Regions from separate parts of the Gracilibacillus caseinilyticus genome, predicted to be linked through region 1. Evidence: predicted binding sites of a transcription regulator. Region 1 holds the regulator's gene; each other region holds the start of a gene.
What was found. Region 1 encodes LexA, which represses DNA repair genes until DNA is damaged. Its sites were predicted from a motif close to CGAACATATGTTCG; they were not measured.

Region 1 (3,294 bases):
TGACATGATTTTTCCCCTTTCAATATCAAAAAAATATGTACGCACATCTATAATCCTATAACGAAATCCGCTATATGACAAGTATATTAAAGTTAAAACACGATAATTTTCGTTAGAATTATCAGTTTTTTCACCGAAATTCAACTTGTATGGTCGCTCCAGAACAAGTAGTTAAAGAAGAAGAAGTAACTACTTCTTCTTCTTTAACTGTTTTAATTTTTCTGGAGTAACGTCATCGCCATTCGGATCAACGACCGTCATTCCTTTTAATTGATTTTTAAAAGATTTCCTAACATTTTTCAAATAAGCTTCTCGTAATTCTTTTTGTTCTTTTTTTTCTTCTTCTGTTAAACCTTCTGATTTAGATTTTTTCGATAACTCATTAATACGAGCAATTTTATCTTGGGAAAGCATAATATATACACCTCGATTTCTTTTCCATCATTTTTATTCAGACATGAATGCATGTATTTTACCATGAAAAAAAGAGTATACATAACTTGTATACCCTGTCCTTCTATTTTAATCTTCCTTCATAGACTTTTCAAGTGATTGGTATTCCTGATAACGCCGATGGACCGTGGCTTTCGAAACATTATATCCCATCCCTCGTAAGACAGATGCAATTTCATGAAAGGTCAGATTATTTTTTCTCAGCCGTTTCACTTCTTCGATCGGAAAATGTTTGCGTTCTCTTCCTTTCGCAAGGTGTTGATTGGACAGATTCTCCGCTGGATTAAATCCGTTATCAACAGCTTTTCTCATGCCTCGTTTGATTTTAGCGTTATGTAATTTAAGTTGATATTCTTCCACAATCGAGACGATTTGTAATACCATCGAATCTCCTTCTGACAATTGCAATTCGCCATTCTGTGCTAAGCAAAAGATGGATACATCTAACCGTTGTAGCTGATGCAGTAAAGCGATCTTCGTATTTCCTCGCCCTAATCTCGTTTCATCTTGGATAAGTAATGTATCTGCTGTGTTGTTTTGAAATGCTTCGAGGAGAGTAAAGACACCTTCCCTTTCGATTTCATAACCGCTCTGTTTCTCTTCTATTACTTGCACAACCTCCATCTCATATCGGGATGCAAAATAACGCAATTCTTCCTTTTGCCGTTTGATTGAAGTCTCTTGTGTGTCTTTACTTGTACTTACCCGACAATAAATAATGGCTCTAGACATAAAACGTACACCTACAATTCTACAAGTTTGATACTGCTGAAAAATAAAAAAATGCAATACCTAGTATAAATGCTATCAAATAAAAAATGTCAACTTTCGATAAATTTTTTAACAACTTGCATCCCTCCCAGAACTTTTGTTCGTAATTTCATTATACACGAACAAGTGTTCATGTCAACTCTTTTTTCGAACGAATGTTTGTAATGCTATTCTATATATGCTATACTTTGATTAATAAATAATACGTGTTAGGAGATTGAAATATGACAAATCTATCAAAGCGACAAGAGGAGATTTTAGCTTATATTAAAGAACAAGTAGAGTTAAAAGGATATCCACCCTCTGTTCGCGAGATTGGAGAGGCAGTCGGTCTAGCATCTAGCTCAACGGTACACGGACATCTCGCGCGATTAGAGAAGAAAGGATATATTCGCAGAGATCCTACGAAACCAAGAGCAATTGAAGTATTGCCACAAGATGGCGATTTAGAAATCCCTAAGACAGAAGCAACCTTTGCTCCCGTAATTGGTAAAGTAACAGCAGGGCTTCCAATTACAGCAGTAGAAAATATTGAAGAATACATCCCAATCCCACATAATGAAATGCATGCAAGTGAACAGTTGTTCGTATTGATTATTGAAGGGGACAGTATGATTGAAGCCGGTATTCTCAATGGAGACAAAGTGATTGTCAAACAGCAAAACACAGCTGAAAACGGGGATATCGTAGTTGCCATGACAGAAGAAAGCGAAGCAACGGTAAAACGTTTCTTCAAGGAAAAGGATCATATTCGACTGCAGCCTGAAAACGCGACAATGGATGCGTTAATCTACGATAATGTTAGCATTCTTGGTAGAGTTGTCGGCTTATACCGCAGCTTATAATAGATTCAAAAAAAGCCTTTGGCGATACTACCAAAGGCTTTTTACACCAAGATATACACCCCCCTTCTTTTCACTTGTTAAAAATTCCTATATTTTTTCTTTGATTGGTTTGAAGTCTATCAAAATAGGTAATATATATAACAAAACCTTCTTTCGATTGCAGACATTGGATACCGACACATCAACTATCACCCACAGGACAATTAAACTAGCAATCACAGCCTATTATCTCCAAATTATTACAACAATATTAAAATCAGTAAATCTAGTAAACTTTTCCAACCTAATTACATACCTTATATAGAGAGGGTAAATTTTAAAGGAGTGAATTATAAAATGGTACAAAATAAGGTTCACTTAATTCCTTATACGATTCAATCGATTGAGGATTCCAAAAATGAGACCCCAGAAGGCGTTCAACTAGTACAGGCCCCTGCCTTGTGGGAAAAAGGTTTTGAAGGAGAAGATATAGTAGTTGCAGTGATAGACACTGGAATTGAGTCAGATCATCCAGACTTTAAAGATCAAATTATTGGCGGACGAAATTTTACAAGCGATTATAATGGAGACCAAAACAACTTTGAAGACAATAACGGTCACGGAACACATGTATCAGGAACTATTGCAGCAAGTCTTAATGGCGATGGGGTTGTGGGTGTTGCTCCAAAGGCTAAAATATTAAGTCTAAAAGCTTTGACTGGAGAAGGTTCAGGTGAGTATGACTGGATCATTAATGCGATAAACTATGCAGTTGAATGGCGCGGTCCGAACAACGTACGGGCACGAGTTATTTCCATGTCCTTGGGTGGGCCTAATGATATCACTGAAATGCATGAAGCCATTCAAAATGCAGTCAGTAAGGATATATCTGTCGTTGTCGCTACGGGAAATGAAGGAGATGGAAATGAGGAAACTCCTGAATATGCTTATCCTGGAGCGTATAACGAGGTCATTAGTGTAGGTGCTGTTGACTTAAACTTACAGATTGCTCCATTTTCGAATACTAATAATGAGGTAGATCTTGTAGCTCCAGGAGTAGATATTTTATCAACTTATTTAGATAGTAAGTTTGCTAAACTATCAGGAACATCTATGGCTGCTCCCCATGTAGCAGGTGCTTTAGCTTTAATCATTAATTTAAGTGAAAAAGAGTTTGAAAGATCTGTTATTGAGTCAGAAGTTTATGCTCAACTTGTTAGACGTACCCTACCACTTGAATTTCAAA
Region 2 (3,294 bases), 520 kb from region 1:
AAGTTTGTAAAATGCGTGGTATTCCGATTTTTACTTTCATTAATAAGCTTGACCGCGAGGGACGTGAACCACTGGAATTGTTAGACCAGATTGAAGAAGTGTTAAATATTGAAACGTATCCAATGAACTGGCCGGTTGGTATGGGAAAACGATTTTTAGGGATTCTGGACCGTTACCAAGACCAATTTATTAAATTTAATGGTAATGAGGAAGAGTCGTATATTCCAATGTCAGAAATGGATCAGGACGAAATCGCCCAGCATCCTACTTATCAGGAAACTGTCGATGAATTAGAACTATTAGATGAAGCAGGTGATCAGTTCTCTATCGATCGTGTATTAGAAGGAGAACAAACGCCGGTGTTCTTTGGTAGTGCCTTGGCACCCTTTGGTGTACAGACCTTTTTTGATACTTTTATCGAGTTAGCTCCTGCACCAGGACCACGCCGTACGACCGAGGAAGTCATCAGCCCTGATTATCCCGATTTCTCCGGATTCATTTTCAAAATTCAGGCGAACATGAATCCGCAGCACCGTGACCGAATTGCATTTTTGCGAGTATGTTCCGGTAAGTTTGAGCGGGGTATGAACGTGACGTTAGCTCGAACTGGCAAGAGCATTCGACTTGGGCAGACGCAACAATTCGTCGCTTCTTCCCGTGATACAGTACAAGAAGCATACGCTGGTGACATCATTGGTGTTTATGATCCAGGCTCCTATCGAATAGGGGATACTTTACTGGAAGGGAAAAATGTTTTTCAATATGATGAGTTACCTCAGTTCCCACCAGAAATGTTCCAGCGCGTAACTGCCAAAAACGTAATGAAAGCAAAGCAGTTCCGTAAAGGGATTGAACAGCTTGTGCAGGAAGGTGCAATCCAGCTATTCCGTGGCTATCCAACCGATTCGATGATCATTGGTGCCGTAGGTCAGCTCCAGTATGAAGTATTCCAGCATCGTATGAAGAACGAGTACAATGTGGAAGTCATGCTTGAATCAATTGGAGATCGTATTCCGCGCTGGCTCAAGAAGGATCAAGTCGATCCAAAATTATTTGATGAGCGGAACTTGTTGGTGAAAGATCGCGAAGAGGACTTTCTTGTCTTATTCAAAAATGATTTCGCATTACGCTGGTTTGTCGACAAACATCCGGAAATCGAACTAATCGATTTATTTGAAGTAAACCAATACGACCAAACAAGCCATAGCTAACAATAGCTATGGCTTTTTCATGGATAATGCAGGTGCTTTTACTTAAATATTTGAAAAATAGGCTTTTCATAATACGGTAAACACTTGCGATATATTTATGTTGTATTTAGTATATGCTAAGCAATGCTCCGCGTCCTGTGGGGAATGGCTTCAGCTAGGCTACGACTTGTCTGCTTCTTTGCCGCCTTGTGACCGAGAAAGATCACTTCGAAGCGATACTTGTAGACACATTGTTACAGGAAGTAGCAGCAGTGCTATGCATTATTCCTTTAGACAGTATGGACGATCATGAGGATACCAATCAACATACTATATCATGCACCAGTTGTAGAATACATTAGCCTAGGCCAACCACGTAGACTCCCGCAGGACGCGAAGTGGTTGACCGGAGCGGTATCATACCACTAAAAATATTTCAAAATTACCTCTATGCTAGTTGACTAAATCCGTATTATCAGAAGCTTATATACTTCATTTAGATAGTGAAGAGCAGTTTTCATGAGATTCATATCTGTTCTAATGATAATTCGCTTTGCAACTACGCGAAGCAATGAACAATTCGATTATTTTAGTTATTTCATATCATATCTTTTTATCATCCCCACACCATTGGTTATAATGAAAATGAAACCAATAAAACCCAAACGAATATTTGTTCGCTTTTTTGTGAGTGATCGTGTATACTAATAGATAGATAAAGAGAACGGAGGTAATATGGTGGATCAACATACATTTGATTTACAGGCACCTTATGAGCCGCAAGGGGATCAGCCCCGCGCCATTAAAGAACTCGTAGAAGGTGTCGAGAAGAACAAACGTCACCAGACATTGCTTGGTGCAACAGGTACAGGTAAGACGTTTACGGTTAGTAATGTCGTGAAAGAAATTAACCGGCCTACGCTTGTTATTGCCCATAACAAAACACTTGCCGGTCAGTTGTACAGTGAATTTAAAGAATTCTTTCCTAAGAACGCAGTAGAGTATTTTGTCAGTTATTATGATTATTATCAGCCAGAAGCGTATGTGCCGTCGACAGATACATTTATTGAAAAGGACGCTAGTGTCAATGATGAAATTGATAAACTTCGACACTCTGCAACCTCTGCCTTGTTTGAACGAAATGATGTCCTGGTCGTTGCCAGTGTTTCGTGCATTTACGGCTTGGGTTCACCAGAGGAATATAGCAGTCAGGTTTTATCCTTGCGTGTTGGTATGGAAAAAGATCGGGATGAATTATTAAGAGCATTAGTGGATATTCAGTATGCTCGTAATGATATTGACTTTCAGCGCGGTACCTTTCGTGTTCGGGGAGATTCGGTAGAAATAATCCCAGCATCAAGGGAAGAACATTGTGTGCGCATTGAATTTTTTGGTGATGAAATCGATCGAATTCGCGAAGTCGATGCCTTGACAGGTGAAATACTCGGCGATCGAGAACATATAGCGATATTCCCAGCTTCTCACTTCGTCACGCGAGAAGAAAAATTAAAAGTCGCGATGGAAAATATTAAACAGGAATTAAATGAGCAGCTTGCTAAATTTCGTGAAGAGGACAAATTGCTAGAAGCACAGCGATTAGAACAGCGCACCAATTATGACCTCGAGATGATGGAAGAGATGGGCTTTTGTTCTGGCATTGAGAATTATTCACGACATCTTTCCTTAAGAGAAGCAGGTTCTACTCCTTATACATTAATAGACTACTTTCCTGATGATTCGTTAATCGTCATCGATGAGTCCCATGTTACGTTACCGCAAATTCGTGGTATGTATAATGGAGACCAGGCTCGGAAGAAAGTGCTGGTTGATCATGGTTTTCGTTTACCATCTGCAATGGATAACCGTCCGTTGACCTTCGGTGAATTTGAACAAAAAGCCAATCAGTTAATATATGTCTCAGCCACTCCAGGTCCATATGAGCTCGAACATACACCGGTCATGACAGAACAAATTATTCGTCCAACTGGATTATTGGATCCGGAAGTCGATATTCGTCCAATCGATGGGCAGGTAGATGATTTAATCGGAGAAATCAATAAACGTGTTGAAAGAAATGAACGTGTATTAGTGACGACTTTGACGA
Region 3 (3,294 bases), 330 kb from region 1:
CCTCCAACTCCTCCATCTTAGTAACAATAACACTTTCTAATCCTGGTAAATTCATGTTAAACTGCATGTACACGCATCTCCTATCCCTTTGGTTTGTTTCTAGTCCATTCAAGTGTAAAGGATATAGGAGCTTGCGTGTTTTATTATGCTTAATTTTTTCAAACCCCAACATATATAATAGAGCCTTGTTTTGAAGCAATCCATTTTTCATTGTGGTTAACACTAAAAACCCCTGTATTCCTTAGGGAATACAGGGGTTTTGTTAATTTCCGACTGATTGCATTTGTTGTTGTGATTCTGCTACAGCTTCTTTGATCAGGCATCGTCCACGTCCGTGCGGGATACACATAGGTGTTCCAAACATCGGATCATACATGACATCTGCTTTCATTTGGAATACATCGTGCACTAAGCCACAATTAATAATTTCCTCCGGTTTACCTTGCGCATACACCTTTTTGTCTTTAATTGCAACAATATGATGTGCATAACGGCAAGCAAGGTTTAAATCATGTAACACCATGACAATTGTGCTTTGACGACGTTCATTCAACTCGAATAATAAATCCAAAATTTCAATCTGGTGTGTCATATCTAAGTATGTTGTAGGCTCATCCAACAGGATAGTATCTGTTCCTTGTGCAAGCGTCATTGCAATCCAGGCACGCTGCCGCTGTCCACCTGATAAGGAATCCACGGCACGATCTTTTAAGTCGAGCATATTTGTCGATTCCAACGCTTCATTTACTGCTGTCTCATCTTCTTCGGACCAGCGTTTGAACATCGTCTTATATGGATGTCTTCCTTGTTTGACTAAGTCTTCTACTGTTAATCCTTCCGGGCTGATAGGACTTTGTGGCAAAATCGCCATTTGTTTTGCCACTTCTTTAGTAGGGATTTTCGCAATATCTTCACCGTTTAGTACGACATCCCCTTGCTTCGGTTTTAGCAACCTTGCTAATGAGCGAAGTAAAGTCGACTTACCACAGCCATTTCCACCAATAAAGACTGTAATTTCTCCTTTAGGGATTGTAATATCTAAGTCATCTATAACTATCTCTTCACCATATCCTAGTGTTAAATCTTTTGTTACTAATGTTTCCATTTGGAACCTCTCCCTTTTTGCACTGTTGGGACAATTTTTAAAATATTCAATTCGAACTTTTACTCTTCCTCTAGTTTAGTAGCTTTTTATAGCAAAGTCAATGAGTTTGATAATCTTTATCAATTAATTGCTATATTTTAACACTTTTCTTTTTGCGATGAATAGGATATACTACTTTAATAGAACAAACGTTCGTTGAGGTGTTGAATGATGGATTACACTACCTATCCAAAGCATGATGTCCTATGTATTGATATGCGTTCTTTTTACGCAAGTATTGAATGTGTGAAACGCGGTCTTGATCCTATGACTGCCATGCTCGCGGTAGTTGGTGACAAGAACCGTTCGGGCAGTATTATTCTGGCTGCTTCCCCCGCTTTAAAACGAAAGTATGGTGTCAAAAATGTCAGCCGGTACTTTGAATTGCCGGAGGATCCTGATATCTATGTTGTCGAAGCTAAAATGGGAGATTATGTGAACGTCTCCGTAGAAATTACGAAGCTGCTTTATCAATATGTCCCAAAAGAAGCGATTCACCCTTATTCTGTTGATGAAATGTGGATCACTGTTGATGGGATGAAGCATTTATATGGAGATGCTCAAAAAATTGCCAAGATGATCATGGATGAAATATATGACACAATGGGATTAACCTGTGCCATTGGAATTGGAGATAACAAATTTCTGGCAAAAGTTGTGATGGATATATACGCAAAAAAGACCGGAATTGCTACGTGCCGCTATCAGGATGTAGAACGGCTACTTTGGCCGATACCAATTGAAAAAGTTTGGGGGATTGGCAGACGGTTGACCGTTCACTTAAATAAAATGGGTATCATTTATTTAGGACAGCTTGCAAATTATCGCTTAGATCGCTTACAGAAACGGTTTGGTGTGATTGGCGAGCAGTTATATTGGCATGCATGGGGCATTGATTTAAGCCCTGTATATGATTCCTACTACAAAAAAGAAACCCAAAAAGGCTTTGGGCATGGCATGACATTATTAAGAGATTACAGCGCAGAAGAAACCTTAGTCTGTATACTTGATTTGTGCGAGGAGGTTTGTCGACGCGCACGTACCCATGAACGAGCAGGCAGAACTATCCATCTGGGTGTTGGTTATGCGGATAATGGAGGGGGTTTTCATCGCTCTCGTTCTCTTCATTTGCCTACTAATGTGACAATGGATATTTACCAGGTATGCTTTCAATTATTTCACGAATTTTACGATCAACACAGTAAAATCAGGCGTGTATCGGTATCCTTGAACAATCTATATGATGATATTGAGACGCAATTGAACTTGTTTGATAATGAGCCGAAAAAGAAAGATCTCGGCTATGTGATGGACGCTATTCGTGCTAAATACGGTTCCACTTCCCTGCTGCGTGCAACAAGCTATACGAAAGCAGGCATTACGAGAGAGAGAAGTAAAAAAATTGGCGGACACTATGCCTAATTGGAAACCCGGCAATTGCGGAGTTCCTTATCAGTCCGGAAAGATAATAACAGTCATTAAGGTAAATTATCTGAAGGAACCAGGCCCAATAATTATGAAAAAGGTGCCTATAATGCAGATTAATATTTCCTGCGCTTTAGTGGATGAAATAGCTAATAGCAGTACTAGCAAAGGTTGTAGAATGAATATAGCTCCGGCCAATCCCCTAGTGGTTGGCCGGAGCTATATATCCTTACACATCATTACTGAGTTCAAACATCACTACAAAGCGTAATCTGCAGTATAGCTAGCTTAAAAAGGATCAAGCGCGGTTGCTCGATTTTCCTATCAACACTCCTTCAACTTATAACGTTGCAGCTTACCAGTAGCGTTACGGGGCAGTTGAGAACAGAACATTAACCGTTTTGGGACTTTAAAAGCAGCCAGTCTTTCCTGACAGTATGCAAGTATGTGTTCTGATGTTATTTGCTCAGAATCGCATACAACAAAAGCGACCGGCACTTGTCCCCATTTTTCATCTTTCATACCAGTTACACCCGCTTCAAGAACACCATCGCATGAGAGTAGAACGTCTTCTATCTCAGCAGGGTATATGTTCTCCCCTCCCGAAATAATTAAATCGCTGCGCCGATCGACAACGAATAGAAAACCTTCTTCATCCAAATAGCCTAAATCACCAGTGTACAACCAACCGTCTCGAAACGCTTTTTGGTTGGCTTCCACTCTTT

Region 2: a site for LexA is predicted at 1,857-1,870, ahead of uvrB (excinuclease ABC subunit UvrB). Genes of this name have one in related genera too.
Region 3: a site for LexA is predicted at 1,287-1,300, ahead of MUN88_RS18895 (DNA polymerase IV). Genes of this name have one in related genera too.

The regions. Positions count from the first base shown of each region.
Region 1 is NZ_CP095072.1:3,605,731-3,609,024, forward strand. Features, by position in the region: gene tkt (transketolase) at 1-6, opposite strand, end outside; gene MUN88_RS17300 (DUF896 domain-containing protein) at 190-414, opposite strand; gene MUN88_RS17305 (YneB family resolvase-like protein) at 523-1,185, opposite strand; gene lexA (transcriptional repressor LexA) at 1,449-2,069, shown strand; gene MUN88_RS17315 (S8 family peptidase) at 2,406-3,294, shown strand, end outside.
Region 2 is NZ_CP095072.1:4,123,076-4,126,369, reverse strand. Features, by position in the region: gene MUN88_RS19890 (peptide chain release factor 3) at 1-1,211, shown strand, start outside; gene uvrB (excinuclease ABC subunit UvrB) at 1,926-3,294, shown strand, end outside.
Region 3 is NZ_CP095072.1:3,937,148-3,940,441, forward strand. Features, by position in the region: partial or broken gene MUN88_RS18885 (ISL3 family transposase) at 1-73, opposite strand, end outside; gene MUN88_RS18890 (ABC transporter ATP-binding protein) at 263-1,105, opposite strand; gene MUN88_RS18895 (DNA polymerase IV) at 1,316-2,566, shown strand; gene MUN88_RS18900 (o-succinylbenzoate--CoA ligase) at 2,894-3,294, opposite strand, start outside.